Regions from separate parts of the Streptomyces tamarix genome, predicted to be linked through region 2. Evidence: riboswitches for the same ligand, from Rfam matches in the RefSeq annotation. Region 2 holds a riboswitch; each other region holds the start of a gene.
The links. Region 2 has a riboswitch for cobalamin ahead of cobN (cobaltochelatase subunit CobN). Riboswitches for the same ligand answer to the same signal wherever they lie in the genome.
Positions count from the first base shown of each region.

Region 1 (5,934 bases), on a different contig from region 2:
AACGCGGCCTTCTCGCGGATGGACGGGATGTTCTCGACGGCGTCGAACGCGGCGGCGCGGTCGTCCGGGTCGGGGAGGTACGTGTCGAGCAGCGTCAGGTAGAACTGGACGTGCACGGCCTCCTCGAACAACTGGCGGGAGAGGTAGAGTCGGGCCTCGGGCGAGTTGATGTGCTTGTAGAGCGTCAGGACCAGGTTGTTCGCGACGATCGAGTCGCCCGTCGCGAAGAACGCCACGAGCCGGCCGATCAGGTGCTGCTCGCCGGGGGTCAGCTTCGCCAGGTCCGCGACGTCCGAGTGGAGGTCGACCTCCTCGACGGTCCAGGTGTTCTTGATGGCGTCCCGGTAGCGCTCGTAGAAGTCCGGGTAGCGCATCGGACGCAGCGTCAGCTCGAAGCCCGGGTCGAGCAGTCTGGGGGTGCCGGTGCGAGGCGCCGCCGATGAGGGGCGGTGGCCGGGTGACGGGTGGGTGTCGCGGGTGGAGCTCATCACTGACAGGCCTCGCAGGACTCGGGGTTCTCAAGGGAGCAGGCGACGGCGTCGGGCTCGGACGCCTGCTGGACGGGCACGGGGGTCGCGGACGCGGCGCGGGCGATCCGCGTCGCCGGGCGGGAGCGCAGGTAGTACGTGGTCTTCAGGCCCTGCTTCCAGGCGTACGCGTACATCGACGACAGCTTGCCGATGGTCGGCGTCTCCAGGAACAGGTTCAGCGACTGCGACTGGTCCAGGAACGGCGTCCGGGCGGCGGCCATGTCGATCAGGCCGCGCTGCGGGATCTCCCACGCCGTCCGGTACAGCTCGCGCACCTCGGCCGGCACCCAGGTGAAGCCCTGCACCGAGCCGTTCGACTCGCGCAGCGCCTCGCGGGTCTGCGCGTCCCACACGCCGAGCTTCTTCAGGTCGTCCACCAGGTACGAGTTGACCTGGAGGAACTCGCCGGACAGCGTCTCGCGCTTGAACAGGTTGGAGACCTGCGGCTCGATGCACTCGTAGACCCCCGCGATGGACGCGATCGTCGCGGTCGGCGCGATCGCGAGGAGCAGCGAGTTGCGCAGGCCGACGGAGGCGACGCGCTCGCGCAGCGCCGCCCACCGCTCCGGCCAGGTCAGCTCCACGTCGTAGTGGTCGGGGTGCAGCACGCCGCGCGCCGTGCGGGTCTTGTCCCAGGCGGGCAGCGGGCCGCTGCGCTCGGCCAGGTCGGCGGACGCCTCGTACGCGGCGAGCATGATCCGCTCGGCGATCCGCGTGGACAGGGCGCGCGCCTCGGGCGAGTCGAACGGCAACCGCAGCTTGAAGAAGACGTCCTGGAGGCCCATCGCGCCCAGGCCCACCGGGCGCCAGCGGGCGTTGGACCGGCCGGCCTGCTCGGTCGGGTAGAAGTTGATGTCGACGACCCGGTCGAGGAACGTCACCGCGGTGCGGACCGTCTCGTCCAGCCGCTCCCAGTCGATGCCGTCGCCGGCGACGAACGCGCCCAGGTTCACCGAGCCCAGGTTGCAGACCGCGGTCTCCCCGTCGTCCGTGACCTCCAGGATCTCGGTGCACAGGTTCGAGGAGTGGACCGTGTGGCCCGGCTCGGCGGTCTGGTTGGCGGTGCGGTTCGCGGCGTCCTTGAACGTCATCCAGCCGTTGCCGGTCTGCGCGAGGGTCCGCATCATCCGGCCGTACAGGTCGCGGGCCGGCATCGTCTTGCGGGCCAGGCCCTTCGCCTCGGCGGCCCGGTACGCGGCGTCGAACTCCTCGCCCCACAGGTCGACCAACTCGGGCACGTCCGACGGGGAGAACAGCGACCACGGGGCGTCGGCGTTGACGCGGCGCATGAACTCGTCCGGGATCCAGTGCGCCAGGTTCAGGTTGTGGGTGCGGCGGGCGTCCTCGCCGGTGTTGTCGCGGAGCTCCAGGAACTCCTCGATGTCGGCGTGCCAGGTCTCCAGGTAGACCGCGGCGGCGCCCTTGCGGCGACCACCCTGGTTGACGGCGGCGACCGACGCGTCGAGCGTCTTCAGGAACGGGACGATGCCGTTGGAGTGGCCGTTGGTGCCGCGGATCAGCGAACCGCGGGCGCGGATGCGGGAGTACGACAGGCCGATGCCGCCCGCGTGCTTCGACAGCCGCGCCACCTGGTGGTAGCGGTCGTAGATGGAGTCCAGCTCGTCCTGGGGGGAGTCCAGCAGGTAGCAGGAGGACATCTGGGGGTGGCGGGTGCCCGAGTTGAACAGGGTGGGGGAGGAGGGCAGGTAGTCGAGCCGGCTCATCAGCCCGTACAGCGCCTCGACCTCGCCGAGGGCGCGCGCGGTGCCGTCCTCCGCCAGTCCGCAGGCGACGCGGAGCAGGAACTGCTGCGGGGTCTCGACGACCTTGCGGGTGATCGGGTGGCGCAGCAGGTAGCGGGAGTACAGGGTGCGCAGCCCGAAGTAGCCGAAGCGGTCGTCGGCCGCCGGGTCGATCACCGCGTCGAGCCGGTCGGCGTGGCGGGCGACGAAGTCGGCGGTCCGGTCGGCGATGAGCCCTTCGCGGTGGCCGACGGCGACCGACGCGGAGAACGCCACCGCTCCCTGGCCGGCGGCCTCGTCGGTGATCGCGCGGGCCAGCAGCCGGGCGGCGAGCCTGGAGTACGCCGGGTCCTCGGCGATCAGGCCGGCCGCCGCCTCGGTGGCGAGCTCCCGGAGTTCGGCCTCGTCCGACCCGGCGTGCCGGCCGCGCAGGGCGGCGGCGGCGACCCGGCCGGGGTCGGTGTCGGGAAGGTCCGCGGTGAGGTCGGTCAGGGTCCGCAGCAACGCGGTCCCGGGAGCGTCGGCTTCGGTGGCTGAGGCCGGATCCGCTGGCGCGATGGTCACGTGGGGGCTCTCCCTCGCTCGGCTCGGGGCCGCACGGCGGGGAGGCGGGAAGCGGGCGCACCCCGCCCTTGGGCACGGGGGCGTGCGTGACCGCGTCCGCCGGCCCACTCCGCGAGGCCCGGACGTCTGGGCACCCGGGCCGGACGGTCCGGGTGCGCTGTCGGCAGGTCGTCGGACTTGTGGGGTACGCGAAGGGCACACCGGTACACCGTTGCGGGACAGTTCCGGACTCGCACCGGATTCCCCTGCTACGACAGCGAGCACGAGCATACATGTGGGGGGCGCGGGATACGGCACCCCCCACATGTTGTGTCAGAGTGTCAGCTCGTACGCGAGGAGGGGCAGACCGGGCAGGGGCTCCCAGTCCCGCTGCGGGGCCCTGGCGAAGCCCATCCGGTCGTACAGCCGCCGGGCGCCGCGGGCCTGCGGGACGACCGACAGGACGAGCCGCGCGCAGCCGTCGACGGCGCGTGCCCGGTCGGCGCACGCCCGTACGAGCGCCTCGCCCACGCCCCGTCCGCGCGCCGCGCCGGACACGGCGAGCACCCGGAACTCGGCCTCGTCCGGTCCCGCGATGTCCGCCCACGGGCTGCCGTCGGACGGGACGAACGTCACGCCGCCCAGGAGCGTGCCGTCCGGGTCGACGGCGACGAGCACCTCGGCCTCGGCGGCCCGGCGCGGCACGTCGCGCAGCAGGTCGAGGTAGGGGTCGTCGGCCCCGTACTGGAGCAGCCCGCCGTCGAGGTAGGCGCGGGCGCTGATCTCGCCCAGGGCGCGGTGCTCGGCGGGGCGTACGGGGCGGATGGCGAAGTCGGTGGTGCTCGGTGCGGCGGGTGGGGTCCAAGTGGCGTCCATGGGCCCCAGTGTGGCGGGATCAGCCGCTCGCGCCCACGTCGTTTCGGGGCGCCCCGTCGCCCACGGGCGGCAGGTCGCCGCGTTCGACGGGCTCCCCGGCGCCGGGCCGGAGCTCGGGCAGGACCGCGTCCAGCTCCTCGTCGGAGGCGCGGTGCGCCCGCTCGGCGGCGCCGCGCAACGTGTCGCGGTCGACGGAGCGGTCGGCGCTGACCCGGACGCGCAGCCCGTTCTCGGCGCGCACGTACGCGTGGGCGCCGTCCGAGGCGCGGTACCAGCCCGCGCCGTCCTTCTCGCAGGGGGTGCCGGCGGGGCCGGTGGCCGAAACCGCGGGGAGCTCCGCGCAGCTCGCCGCGTCGACCCCGCCGCGCTCGACGGCGAGGGTGATCGCGCCGCCGCCCGGGGAGACGTACGTGGCGGAGAAGCCGTCGTCGCCGAGGACGCCCACGGACTGCTCGGCCAGGTCGAAGCCGTCCGCCTCCGTCACGTACACGTGCTCGGGCCGGGTCTGCAGGGCGGCGGCGCGGGCCTCCAGTCCGGCCCGGTCGGGCACGTCCGCACCGGCCGTCCGCGTGCCGCAGGCGGCGAGGAGGAGCAGCAGGGCCAGGGCGGCCGGAGGGGGCGCGGGGCGGCGTCTCATGCGCCCATCCTCGCCCACCCCGCCCCGCGGAACGTGAGGGGCCCCGCACCACCCCGGCGGGGCGGTGCGGGGCCCTTGGGGGCCGCCGGGCCGCGCGGGTGGGGAGGGCGGGGCCTCCGGGCGCGGCGGGCCGGGGGGTCAGTGGCCGGTTCCCACCTTGGGCAGTTCGGGGCTGACCCCGGGGTCGCCGGAGTCGGCGGTGTAGTCGGACGCCGTCGTCTCGTCGACGCCCTCCGGGGCCTTCACCGCCCGCAGCACGAACGTGAGGACGACCGTGACCAGCAGGTTCAGCACGAACGCGGTGAGGCCGATGTAGCCGATCTCGCCGATGCCGGGGATCTCCGCCGACGAGCCGCCGAAGTGCTTCTGCGTGGGGCTCGCCACGTTGTACGCGGTCCACGTGCCGTACACCATGCCGACCGCCCAGCCGCCCAGCAGCGCCCAGCGGTGGAACCAGCGGGTGAACAGGCCGATGACCAGCGCGGGGAAGGTCTGGAGGATCCAGATGCCGCCCAGGAGCTGGAAGTTGATGGCGACCGTCTTGTCCATCGTCAGGACGAAGGCGAGGGCGCCCACCTTCACCAGCAGCGACACCAGCTTGGACACCTTGGTCTCCTGCTCCGGGGTGGCGTCCGGCTTCAGGAAGTCCTTGTAGATGTTGCGGGTGAAGAGGTTCGCCGCGGCGATGGACATGATGGCGGCCGGGACGAGCGCGCCGATGCCGATCGCGGCGAAGGCCACGCCCGTGAACCAGTCCGGGAACATGTCCTCGAACAACTGGGGGATGGCCAACTGGCCGTTCTGCACCTTGATGCCGGCGGCGATCGCCATGAACCCGAGGAGCGCGAGCAGGCCGAGCATCAGCGAGTACAGCGGCAGGATCGTCGTGTTGCGGCGGATCACGTCACGGCTGCCGGACGACAGGGTGGCCGTGATCGAGTGCGGGTACATGAACAGCGCCAGCGCCGAGCCGAGCGCCAGCGTGGCGTACGTCCACTGGGCCCCCTCGCCCGGCACGAGCGCGCCGCGCGGCTTGTCGGTCGCCGGGTTGACCTGCGCGAAGGCGTCGCCGGCGGCGCCGAAGATCGCGTCGAACCCGCCCAGCTTGATGGGGATGTAGATGATGGCGACCGCGATGACCAGGTAGATCAGCGTGTCCTTGACGAACGCGATCAGCGCGGGGGCGCGCAGCCCGGAGGAGTACGTGTACGCCGCGAGCACGCCGAAGGCGAGGAGCAGCGGCAGGTCCTTGATGAACCAGTGCGTCGACTCGCCGCCGCCGAGGCCCATGACGTCCAGCACGGCCTGGATGCCGACGAGCTGGAGCGCGATATACGGCATCGTGGCGAGGATGCCGGTGAGGGCGACCGCCAGCGACAGGCCCTTGGAGCCGAAGCGCCCGCGCACGAAGTCGGAGGTGGTGACGTACCCGTGCTTGTGCGACACCGACCACAGGCGGGGCAGGAAGGTGAAGATCAGCGGGTAGACGAGGATCGTGTACGGCACGGCGAAGAAGCCGGCCGCGCCCGCCGCGTAGATCGCGGCCGGGACGGCGACGAAGGTGTACGCCGTGTACAGGTCGCCGCCGAGCAGGAACCAGGTGACC
Region 1 is NZ_JAWCTQ010000001.1:334,843-340,776, reverse strand. Features, by position in the region: gene RND61_RS01495 (ribonucleotide-diphosphate reductase subunit beta) at 1-488, opposite strand, end outside; gene RND61_RS01490 (ribonucleoside-diphosphate reductase subunit alpha) at 488-2,836, opposite strand; cobalamin riboswitch at 2,982-3,116, opposite strand; gene RND61_RS01485 (GNAT family N-acetyltransferase) at 3,149-3,691, opposite strand; gene RND61_RS01480 (hypothetical protein) at 3,711-4,328, opposite strand; gene mctP (monocarboxylate uptake permease MctP) at 4,467-5,934, opposite strand, start outside.
Region 1: linked by a shared signal. The riboswitch ahead of RND61_RS01490 (ribonucleoside-diphosphate reductase subunit alpha) and the one ahead of cobN (cobaltochelatase subunit CobN) in region 2 are both predicted to bind cobalamin.

Region 2 (5,934 bases):
GCTCCAGGAGGGAGTCGGCGAGGGCCTGCCCGGTCTCCCAGGCGAGGCGCGACGGGACGGCCTTCGGGTCGACGGAGTAGAAGTTCCGGCCGGTCGGCAGGACGTTGACCAGGCCGCGCAGCGGGGAGCCGGACGGGCCGGCCGGCACGAAACCGCCGTTGAGGGCGTGCACCGCGTGGTCGAGCTCGGCGGTCGTCGCGGCGAGGCGCGGCACGACCTGGCGGGCGGCGAAGTCGAGGACGGCGGCGACCTGTTCGCCGTGGCCCTCCGCCACGGACGCGACCGCGGCCGGGTCCCAGTCGGCCTCCTCCATGGCCTCGACGAGGGCGCGGGCCTTCGCCTCCGCCTCGTCGGCGGTGGTGCGGGTCGCGGCGGACTCGTCCAGGCCGAGCGCCTCGCGCAACCCGGGCAGCGCCTGCGTACCGCCCCAGATCTGGCGGGCGCGGAGGATGGACAGGACCAGGTTGACCCGCTCGGGTCCGGTCGGGGCGGTGCCGAGGACGTGCAGGCCGTCGCGGATCTGGGCGTCCTTCACCTCGCACAGCCAGCCGTCGACGTGCAGGAGGAAGTCGTCGAACCCGTCGTCGTCGGGCCGGTCCTCCAGGCCGAGGTCGTGGTCGAGGCGGGCGGCCTGGATGAGGGTCCAGATCTGCGCGCGGATCGCGGGGAGCTTCGCCGGGTCCATGGAGGAGATCTGCGCGTACTCGTCGAGCAGTTGCTCCAGCCGCGCGATGTCGCCGTAGGAGTCGGCGCGGGCCATCGGCGGTACGAGGTGGTCGACGAGCGTGGCGTGGGCGCGGCGCTTGGCCTGGGTGCCCTCGCCGGGGTCGTTGACGAGGAACGGGTAGATCAGCGGCAGGTCGCCGAGGGCCGCGTCGGGGCCGCACGCGGCGGACAGGCCGGCGTTCTTGCCGGGCAGCCACTCCAGGTTGCCGTGCTTGCCGAGGTGGACCATGGCGTCCGCGCCGAAACCGCCGTCGGACGCGGGTGTGGCGATCCACCGGTAGGCGGCCAGGTAGTGGTGGGACGGCGGCAGGTCCGGGTCGTGGTAGATCGCGATCGGGTTCTCGCCGAAGCCGCGCGGCGGCTGGATGAGGACGAGCAGGTTCCCCCGGCGCAGCGCGGCGAGGACGATGTCGCCCTCGGGGTTGCGGGACCGGTCGAGGAACATCTCGCCGGGCGGCGGGCCCCAGTGCTCCTCGACGGCCGAGCGCAGCTCCTCCGGCAGCGTCGCGAACCAGCGCCGGTAGTCGGCGGCCGGGATGCGGACCGGGTTGCGGGCCAGTTGCTCCTCGGTGAGCCAGTCCTGGTCGTGACCGCCCGCCTCGATGAGGGCGTAGATCAGCTCGTCGCCGTCGCCGGACGCGAGGCCCGGCACGTCCTCGTCGCCGAAGTCGTACCCCTCCTCGCGCAGCCGGCGCAGCAGGGCGACGGCGGAGGCGGGCGTGTCGAGGCCGACGGCGTTGCCGATGCGGGAGTGCTTCGTCGGGTACGCGGAGAGGACCAGCGCCAGGCGCTTCTCGGCGTTGGGGATGTGCCGGAGCCGGGCGTGGCGGACGGCGATCCCGGCGACGCGGGCCGCGCGCTCGGCGTCGGGAACGTACGCGGGCAGGCCGTCCTCGTCGATCTCCTTGAAGGAGAACGGGACGGTGATGAGCCGCCCGTCGAACTCGGGTACGGCGACCTGGCTGGCCGCGTCGAGCGGGGACAGGCCCTCGTCGTTCCCCTCCCAGTCGGCGCGCGAACCGGTGAGGCACAGCGCCTGGAGGACGGGCACGTCGAGGGAGGCGAGCGCGCCCGCGTCCCACGCCTCCTCGTCCCCGCCGGCCTGGGCCTCGGCGGGCTTGGTGCCGCCGGCGGCGAGGACGGTGGTGACGACGGCGTCGGCGCCGCGCAGCCGGTCGAGCAGCTCGGGCTCGGGGGCGCGCAGGGAGGCGACGTACAGGGGGAGGGCGCGTCCGCCGGCGTCCTCGATGGCTTCGCACAGGGCGCCGACGAAGGCGGTGTTGCCGCTCATGTGGTGGGCGCGGTAGTAGAGCACGGCGACGGTCGGGCCGTCGGTGGTGCGGGGGGTGCGCTCCAGGGAGCCCCAGGTGGGGGCGGCGGCCGGCGGGTCGAAGCCGTGGCCGGTGAGGAGGACCGTGTCGGACAGGAACCGGGCGAGCTGCTCCAGGTTGTCCGGGCCGCCGTGGGCGAGGTAGGCGTGGGCCTCGGTGGCGACGCCGATGGGGACGGTGGACGCCTCCATGAGCTGTGCGTCGGGCGCCTGTTCGCCGGTGAGGAAGACGACGGGGCGGTCCTGGGCGCGGAGCAGGTCGATGCCCTCCTCCCAGGCGCGCAGTCCGCCGAGGAGGCGTACGACGACGAGGTCGGCGCCGTCGAGGAGGCCGGGCAGCTCGTCGATGGGGAGGCGTGCGGGGTTGGCGAACCGGTACTCGACCGGGCCTCCGGCCGCGCGGGCGCTCAGCAGGTCGGTGTCGGAGTGCGACAGCAGCAGGATCACGGCGTGCCGGGCCTTCCTCGGGGTGTCCTCGCCCCGGGTGGTCGTGGGTGGCGGGAGTTCCTGACTCGCGGGACCCGGGGGCCCTGCTCACAGTGGCGGGACCGCGCCGGATTCGCACCGTGCTTCCTCCCTAGGGTCCTGGGACCCTGTGCCGTCTGCATAGTAGAGGCTGCGCGTATGCTCGCCGCCATGCCGCCCAGCCCATCAAAGCCCCGGAACGGGGGCGAATCCCACATACGGGACCGTGTCCGCGACCGTGCCGACGCGTGCCCCGGCGCGCTGCGGCTGCACCGGGCGGACGACGGCGGACTCGCCCGGCTGCGGCTGCCCACCGGCGTCCTGACGGCCCACCAGGTGGCCGTGCTGGCCGGGGCCGCGGAGCGGCTGGGCGACGGCCGGCTCGGTGTCACCTCGCGCGGCAACCTCGACCTGCGCGGCCTGCCCGACGACTGCGGGCTCGCCCTCGCGGAGCTGCTCGGCGAGGCCGGACTGCTGCCCTCGGCGGCGCACGAACGCGTGCGGAACATGGTGGTGTCGCCCCTCTGCGGACTGGACGGACGGTCCCACGGGGACGCCCAGGCGTGGGCGCGGGAGCTGGACGCGCTGCTGTGCGCGCGGACGTGGACGACCGCCCTGTCGGGACGCTTCCTGTTCGCCGTGGACGACGGGCGCGGGGACGTGGCCGGGCTGGGCGGTGATGTGACGTTGCTCGCAGAGCCGGGCGGGTGCGCTCTGGTACGGATCGGGGGCCTGTCCTGGCGGGTGGCCGCAGGCGACGCACCGTCGGCCGCGCTGGCGGCGGCCGAGGCGTTCCTGGCCGTTGCCCGGGAGGCCGGCACGGGTGCCTGGCGGGTGGCCGAACTGCCGGACGACCGGCCCCTGGAGGCGGCCGTGACGGAGTGTCTGGCGGGTGCGGGGGTGGCCACCTCCGCCGCCTCGCCGGGTGCGGTGCCGGTGGCGGCGCCGCCGGAGCCGGGTGTGGTCGGTGACCGTGCCGTGTCGGTCGTGGCGCCCCTGGGCCGGATCACCGCCGAGCAGTTCCGGGCCCTGGCGCCGGGGCCCGGGGGCGAGGTGCGGGTGACGCCGTGGCGCGGGTTCGTCGTGGCGGGCCTGCCCGGCCGCGCGGCGGCGAAGGAGCGGCTCGCGGCGCTGGACCGGGCCGGGTTCCTCACCCGCCCCGGGTCGCCCTGGCTGACGGTGAGCGCCTGCACGGGGCGGCCCGGCTGCGGCAAGGCCCTGGCCGACGTACGGGCGGACGCCCGGCCGCTGGACGACGCGGCGGTCCGGGGGCTGCCCGTGCACTGGTCCGGCTGCGACCGCCGCTGCGGCCACCCGCAGGGCGACTGGGTGGACGTACTGGCCACCGGCGACGGCACGTACGGCATCACCGTACGGACGGCACGACGAGACAACGACGACGCACAGGCACAGAGATGAGCGGGAGCACAGTGTTCGACTACGAGAAGGACGGCGCGGAGATCTACCGCCAGTCCTTTGCCACGATCCGCGCCGAGGCGGATCTCGCGGGGCTGCCCGCCGACGTCAGCCAGGTCGCCGTGCGGATGATCCACGCCTGCGGCATGGTCGATCTCGTCCGCGACCTCGCCTACACGCCGGAGGTCGTCTCCCGCGCCCGCGCCGCGCTCCGCTCCGGCGCGCCGATCCTGTGTGACGCGCAGATGGTCGCGAGCGGCGTCACCCGCAAGCGGCTCCCCGCCGACAACGAGGTGGTCTGCACCCTCTCCGACCCGTCCGTGCCCGATCTCGCCGCCGAGCTGGGCACGACCCGCAGCGCGGCCGCCCTGGAGCTGTGGCGCGACCGCCTGGAGGGCTCGGTCGTGGCGATCGGCAACGCGCCCACCGCCCTGTTCCGGCTGCTGGAGATGGTCCGGGACGGCGCCCCCCGCCCGGCGGCGGTGCTCGGCATACCGGTCGGCTTCATCGGTGCGGCCGAGTCCAAGGACGCGCTGGCCGCCTCGGACCTGGACCACATCGTCGTACGGGGCAGGCGCGGAGGCAGCGCCATGGCGGCCGCGGCGGTCAACGCGATCGCGAGCGAGGCGGAATGAGCACGCACGTTTCACGTGAAACAGTCACCGGCGCGGACACGGAGACCGGCACGGGCACGGAGACCGGCGCGGGCGCGGGCAAGCTGTACGGCGTCGGCCTCGGCCCCGGCGACCCGTCGCTGATGACCCTGCGCGCGGTGGAGGCCATCGCGGAGGCGGACGTCGTCGCGTACCACTGCGCCCGGCACGGCCGGTCCATCGCCCGGTCCATCGCGGCGAAGCACATCCGCGAGGACCACGTCGAGGAGCGGCTGATGTACCCGCTCACGGTGGAGACGACGGACCACCCCGGCGGCTACCGGGGCGCGCTGAACGACTTCTACGAGGAGGCGTCGGCACGGCTCGCCGCCCACCTCGACGCGGGCCGGACGGTGGCGGTGCTCGCCGAGGGCGACCCGCTGTTCTACGGCTCGTACCAGCACATGCACAAGCGCCTCGCACACCGCTACGAGACGGAGGTCGTCCCCGGCGTCACCTCCGTCAGCGCCGCCGCGGCGACCATCGGCAAGCCGCTGGTGGAGGCCGAGGAGGTCTTGACGATCATCCCCGGCACGCTGCCGGAGGACGAGCTGACGGCCCGCCTCGCGGCGACCGACTCGGCGGTGGTGATGAAGCTGGGCCGGACGTTCCCGGCGGTGCGCCGCGCCCTGGAGCGCACGGACCGGCTGGCGGACGCCCACTACGTGGAGCGCGCCACGATGGAGGGCCGGCGCACGGCGGCGTTCGCGGACGTGGACCCGGACACGGTGCCGTACTTCTCGGTGGCGGTGCTGCCGTCCCGCGTCGACACGGGCCCGGCCGTGCCCGAGCGGGGCGAGGTGGTGGTCGTCGGCACCGGCCCGGCGGGCCCGCAGTGGCTGACGCCGGAGACCCGCGGCGCGCTCTCGTCGGCGACCGACCTGGTCGGTTACACGACGTACCTGGACCGGGTGCCGATGCGGCCGGGCCAGCGGCGGCACGGCTCCGACAACAAGGTGGAGTCGGAGCGGGCCGAGTTCGCCCTGGACCTGGCGCGGCGCGGGCGGCGCGTGGCGGTGGTGTCGGGCGGCGACCCGGGGGTCTTCGCCATGGCGACGGCGGTCCTGGAGGCCGCGTCGCAGGAGGAGTACGCGGACGTGCCGGTGCGCGTACTGCCGGGCGTGACCGCGGCGAACGCGGCCGCGGCGAAGGCGGGCGCACCGCTGGGCCACGACTACGCCACGATCTCCCTGTCGGACCGGCTCAAGCCGTGGGAGGTCATCGCGGAGCGCCTGCGCGCGGCAGCCGCCGCCGACCTGGTGCTGGCGCTCTACAACCCGGGGTCGCGGAGCCGCACCTGGCAGGTCGGCAAGGCCCGCGAGCTGCTGCTCGGACTGCGCGCCC
Region 2 is NZ_JAWCTQ010000010.1:157,584-163,517, forward strand. Features, by position in the region: gene cobN (cobaltochelatase subunit CobN) at 1-2,503, opposite strand, end outside; cobalamin riboswitch at 2,540-2,670, opposite strand; gene RND61_RS11215 (cobalamin biosynthesis protein CobG) at 2,693-3,940, shown strand; gene RND61_RS11220 (precorrin-8X methylmutase) at 3,937-4,572, shown strand; gene cobJ (precorrin-3B C(17)-methyltransferase) at 4,695-5,934, shown strand, end outside.

Region 3 (5,934 bases), on a different contig from region 2:
GGTGCTTCGAACGGACCGGCGCTCCCGCCCCTTTACTTGATGCCATGTCAGGCGACTCGGCATAGAGTCGGACCAGCCCCGCCGGGGACCCGCCCCCGAGGGCCGTGGACCGCCAGGACCCGCCTCTCGCGGAGCAGCCCCCGGGCTGTGAGGACACGCCCGCTCCCCTACGAGACAACCTTGCCGGGAGGCACCGTTGAAAATGCTGATCAATGTGCCCGAGACCGTGGTCGCCGACGCCCTGCGGGGGTTCGCGGCCGCGCATCCGGAGCTCACCGTGGACGTCGAGAACCGGATCGTGGTGCGGCGGGACGCGCCCGTGGCCGGGAAGGTGGCGCTCGTCTCGGGGGGCGGGTCGGGGCACGAGCCGTTGCACGCCGGGTTCGTGGGGCCCGGGATGCTCTCCGCGGCCTGTCCGGGAGAGGTCTTCACCTCGCCCGTCCCGGACCAGATGGTGCGGGCCGCGGCCGCGGTGGACAGCGGCGCGGGGGTGCTGTTCGTCGTGAAGAACTACACCGGTGACGTACTGAACTTCGACATGGCGGCGGAACTCGCCGAGGACGAGGGCGTCCAGGTCGCCAAGGTCCTCGTCGACGACGACGTGGCCGTGCCGGACGGCCTGCACACGGCCGGGCGGCGCGGGACCGGGGCGACGCTGTTCGTGGAGAAGATCGCGGGGGCGGCGGCCGACGAGGGCGCGCCGCTGGAGCGGGTCGAGGCGGTCGCCCGGCGGGTGAACGCCGCGTCGCGGAGCTTCGCGGTGGCGCTGAGCGCGTGCAGTACGCCCGCGAAGGGCGGCCCCACGTTCGACCTGCCGCCCGGCGAACTGGAGTGGGGCGTCGGCATCCACGGCGAGCCGGGGCGGGAGCGGCGGCCGATGATGACGGCGCGGGAGATCGCCGACGCCGCCGTGGACGCCGTACTCGACGACCTGGACCCGTCCGGGCCGGTGATACTGCTGGTCAACGGGATGGGCGGGACTCCGCTGCTGGAGCTGTACGGCTTCGGGGCCGAGGTGCACCGGGTCCTCGGGGAGCGCGGGGTGCCCGTGGCGCGGACGCTCATCGGGAACTACGTGACGTCGTTGGACATGGCGGGCGCATCGGTGACGGTGTGTCAGGCCGACGAGGAGCTGCTGCGGCTGTGGGACGCGCCCGTGCAGACTCCGGCGCTGCGGTGGGGGCGGTGAGCGCCGTGTTGGACGCCGGGTTCTTCCAGCGGTGGATGGCCGCCGCCGCGGCGGCCGTGGACCGGGAGGCCGACCGCCTCACCGACCTGGACTCCACGATCGGCGACGCCGATCACGGGGCGAACATGCGGCGCGGCTTCGCGGCGGTGACGGCGGCGCTGGAGGCGGAGCCGCAGCCCACGCCGGGCGCGGTGCTGCTGGTCGCGGGGCGGCGGCTGGTCTCGACGGTCGGCGGGGCGTCCGGCCCGCTGTACGGGACGCTGCTGCGCCGCGCGGGCAAGGCGCTGGGCGACGCCGCCGAGGTGACGCCGCAGGCCCTCGCCGAGGCGCTCGGCGCGGGCGTCGCGGCGGTGGCTCAGCTCGGCGGGGCGGCGGCCGGGGACAAGACGATGCTGGACGCGCTGGAGCCCGGTGTCGACGCGCTCGGGCGGGGCGGCGACTTCGCGGTGGCCGCGCGGGCCGCCGCCGAGGGCGCGGCGGCGACCGTGCCGATGCTCGCCCGCAAGGGGCGGGCCAGCTACCTCGGGGAGCGGTCGGTCGGTCACCAGGACCCGGGTGCCACCTCGTCGGCACTGCTGTTCGCGGCGCTCGAGGAGGTGGCCGCGTGACCGGGGCGGGCACGGCGAAAGCGGGCGGGCCGGTCGGGATCGTCCTCGTCTCGCACAGCGCCCAGGTCGCCGCGGCCGTCGTGGAGTTGGCGCGCGGCCTGGCCGGTGGGGCGGCCGGGGTGCCGGTGGCGGCGGCGGGCGGCGGTCCGGACGGCGGGCTCGGCACCGACGCGGAGCTGATCGCCCGGGCGGCGCACGAGGTGGACCGGGGCGCCGGCGTGGCGGTGCTCGTGGACCTGGGCAGCGCCGTCCTGACGGTGAAGGCGCTGCTCGCCGAGGGCGACGAGCTGCCGGAGGGGACGCGACTGGTGGACGCGCCGCTCGTGGAGGGCGCGGTCGCGGCCGTGGTCACCGCGGCGGCGGGCGGCGGACTCGAAGCGGTGGAGGCCGCGGCCTCAGAGGCGTACCAGTACCGCAAGGCGTGACCGGGACGCGGTTGTGAGGGGGCAGGACAACGCACTACTGTCGCAGGGCCTTGGTGTACGGGAAACCGGTGTGAAACCGGTGCGGCCCTCGCCACTGTGATCGGGAAGTCCGGCTCCACCCCCCGCGAAGGCGGGGAAGCCACTGGACCGCCGCGGGAGACCGCGGCGTCCGGGAAGGCGGAGCCGAGGCGGTACGACCCGTCAGCCAGGAGACCGGCCAAGGCGCGTTGTCCATCCACGAGGTGCTGGAGAGGGTCTTCCCACATGCACATAGCCGAGGGGTTCCTGCCCCGGGAGCACGCGGTCGCCTGGACGGTGGCGGCCGCCCCGTTCGTCGTCCACGGTGTCCGGGCCCTGACCCGGGAGGTCAGGGCCAACCCCGATTCGACGCTGCTGCTCGGCGCGGCGGGGGCGTTCACGTTCGTCCTGTCCGCGTTGAAGATCCCGTCCGTGACGGGCAGCTGCTCCCACCCCACCGGTACGGGGCTGGGCGCCATCCTGTTCCGGCCGCCGGTCATGGCGGTGCTCGGCACGATCACCCTGCTGTTCCAGGCGCTGCTGCTGGCGCACGGCGGGCTCACGACGCTCGGCGCGAACGCCTTCTCCATGGCGGTCGTCGGCCCGTGGGCCGGGTACGGGACGTACCGGCTGCTGCGCCGGTCCGGTGTGCCGCTGATGGGAGCCGTGTTCTCCGGCGCGTTCGTCGCGGACCTGTCCACGTACTGCGTGACGAGCGTGCAGCTGGCGCTGGCGTTCCCCGACCCGGGCAGCGGCTTCGCGGGGGCGCTCGCGAAGTTCGGGGGGATCTTCGCGGTGACGCAGGTGCCGCTCGCGGTCAGCGAGGGCCTGTTGACGGTCCTGGTGATGCGGCTGCTGCGGCAGTCCAGCAAGGGCGAGTTGGCGCGGCTCGGGGTGCTCCCGGCGGCGGGCGCGACGAAGGGGACGACGGTCCGATGAGCCGTGACGCGAGGATCAACGCCCTGATCCTGCTGGTGGTCGCGGCGCTGGCGGTGCTGCCGCTGGCGCTGGGTCTCGGCGAGGGCGAGGAGGAGCCGTTCGCGGGCGCCGACGCGCAGGCGGAGACGGCGATCACGGAGAACGCCCCGGACTACGAGCCGTGGTTCACCCCGCTGTACGAACCGCCGTCCGGGGAGGTCGAGTCGGCGCTGTTCTCCCTGCAGGCGGCGCTCGGTGCGGGGGTGCTGGCGTACTACTTCGGGCTGCGGCGCGGCCGGCGGCAGGGCGCGGAGCGGGCCCGGGCCGGTGCCTCCGCCGGTGCCGGGGGCGGGGGCGGTGCCGCGGCCGGCGCCCGGGCCGACGGGCCCGCGGCGTCCGGGGAGTAGCGCGGGTGCTGCCCATCGACGTGGTGGCGCACGGCAGTCGCTGGCGCCGCCGCCATCCGGCCGAGAAGGCCGTGCTGGGCTTCGGGTTGACGGGGTGCGCGGTGTCCCTGCCGCCGTGGCCGGGCGCGGCCTTGGTCATGGCGGTGGCGGTGGCGGTGCTGCTGGGCCCGGCCGGGGTGGCGCCGCGCCGGCTGTGGCGGGCGTGGCGGCTGCCGCTCGGGTTCTGCGTGACGGGCGCCGTGCCGCTGCTGTTCCAGGTCGGCGGTCCGGCCGGGTTCGTGGCGCTGGCGCCGGGAGGCCCGGTGCACGCCGGCCAGGTGTTGCTGCGCACGTCGGCGGCGTCGCTGGGGCTGCTGCTGTTCGCGTTCACCACGCCCGTGTCGGACGTGCTGCCCCGGCTCGTGCGGGCCGGGGTGCCGGCGCCGGTGGTGGACGTCGCGCTGGTGATGTACCGGATCGGCTTCCTGCTGCTGGACGCGGTGGCGCGGATCCGGCAGGCGCAGGCGGCGCGGCTCGGGCTGGCGGGCCGCGCGGCGGCGTGGCGGTCGGTGGCGGGGCTGGCCGCGACGGCGTTCGTGCGGGCCTTCGACCGGGCGGCGCGGTTGCAGACGGGGCTCGCGGGGCGCGGTTACGACGGCACGCTGCGGGTGCTGGTGCCCGACGCGCGGGTGGACCGGCGTTTCCTCGCCGCGACGGCGGCGCTGCTGGCGGCGGTGGTCGCCCTCACCCTGGTACTGGAGAGGTGGCTGTGATGCCGGGACCCGCCGTGGTCGAGCTGGTCGGGGCGGGGTTCGCCTACGAGGACGGTCCCGCCGTGCTGTCCGGGATCGACTTCGCCGTGCCGGAGGGGCGGTCGCTGGCCGTGCTGGGCCGCAACGGAAGCGGCAAGACGACGCTGCTGCGGCTGCTCAGCGGCGGGCTGCGGTGCCGAAGCGGACGCCTGCGGGTCGCCGGTGAGGACGTGGCGTACGACCGGAAGGGCCTCACCAGGCTGCGCACGACGGTGCAACTGGTGGTGCAGGACCCGGACGACCAGTTGTTCGCGGCGTCGGTGGGGCAGGACGTGTCGTTCGGGCCGATGAACCTGGGGCTGCCGGAGGGCGAGGTGCGGGCCCGGGTGCGGGCGGCGCTGGAGGCGCTGGACATCACGGCCCTGGAGGACCGGCCGACGCACCTGCTGTCGTACGGGCAGCGGAAGCGGGCGGCCATCGCGGGCGCCGTGGCGATGCGGCCCCGGGTGCTGATCCTGGACGAGCCGACGGCGGGGCTCGACCCGCACGGGCAGGAGCGGCTGCTGGCGGCGCTGGACGGGTTGCGGGGGTCGGGGACGACGGTGGTGATGGCCACGCACGACGTGGACCTGGCGCTGCGGTGGGCGGACGACGCGGCGGTGCTCACGCCGGGCGGGCTGCGCGCGGGGCCGGTGGAGGAGCTGCTGGGGGACGCGGAGCTGCTGGACGCGGCGCGGCTGCGGCGGCCGTGGGCGATGGCGGTGGCGCGGCTGCTGCGGGCGCGGGGGCTGATGGGCGCCGACGAGCCGGTGCCGGGCACGCCGGAGGAGCTGGACGCGTGGGGGGCGCGGTCCGCCCGGCGGGGGTGACCGGCCGCGGGGCGGGGGTGCCGCAGCTCACGCCCTCCTGATTATGCAACTTGTTGCACAACGGGGGCGCGGTCGTCTACAACAGGGGCGATGACACCGCGCGCGAGGAGGCGCCCCGCATGACCCCGACCCCGAGCCCGAGCCCGTCCCCGTACCCGCACCTGCTGAGCCCGCTCGACCTGGGCTTCACCACCCTGCCCAACCGGGTGCTGATGGGCTCCATGCACGTCGGCCTGGAGGAGGCGGAGAACGGCTTCGAGCGGATGGCCGCCTTCTACGCGGCCCGCGCCCGGGGCGGGGCGGCCCTCATCGTGACGGGCGGCATCGCCCCGAACGAGGCGGGGCGGCCGTACGACGGCGGCGCCAAGCTCACCACCGCGCAGGAGGCGGGGCAGCACCGCGTCGTGACGGACGCGGTGCACGCGGCGGGCGGGCGGATCGCCCTGCAGATCCTCCACTTCGGCCGCTACGCGTACCACCCCCGGCTGGTCGCGCCGAGCGCCCTCCAGGCGCCGATCAGCCCGTTCGTCCCGCACGCCCTGACGGACGCCGAGGTCGAGCAGACGGTCGAGGACTACGTGCGGACGGCGGAGCTGGCGAAGTCCGCCGGGTACGACGGCGTCGAGATCATGGGCTCCGAGGGCTACCTGATCAACGAGTTCATCGCCGCCGCGACCAACCACCGCGACGACCGGTGGGGCGGCTCGTACGAGAACCGGACGCGCTTCCCGCTGGAGATCGTCCGCCGCACCCGCGAGCGGGTCGGGGA
Region 3 is NZ_JAWCTQ010000017.1:2,258-8,191, reverse strand. Features, by position in the region: gene dhaK (dihydroxyacetone kinase subunit DhaK) at 197-1,189, shown strand; gene dhaL (dihydroxyacetone kinase subunit DhaL) at 1,195-1,797, shown strand; gene RND61_RS15645 (PTS sugar transporter subunit IIA domain-containing protein) at 1,794-2,222, shown strand; cobalamin riboswitch at 2,257-2,458, shown strand; gene RND61_RS15640 (energy-coupling factor ABC transporter permease) at 2,487-3,179, shown strand; gene RND61_RS15635 (energy-coupling factor ABC transporter substrate-binding protein) at 3,176-3,565, shown strand; gene cbiQ (cobalt ECF transporter T component CbiQ) at 3,571-4,317, shown strand; gene RND61_RS15625 (energy-coupling factor ABC transporter ATP-binding protein) at 4,317-5,165, shown strand; gene RND61_RS15620 (NADPH-dependent 2,4-dienoyl-CoA reductase) at 5,285-5,934, shown strand, end outside.
Region 3: linked by a shared signal. The riboswitch ahead of RND61_RS15640 (energy-coupling factor ABC transporter permease) and the one ahead of cobN (cobaltochelatase subunit CobN) in region 2 are both predicted to bind cobalamin.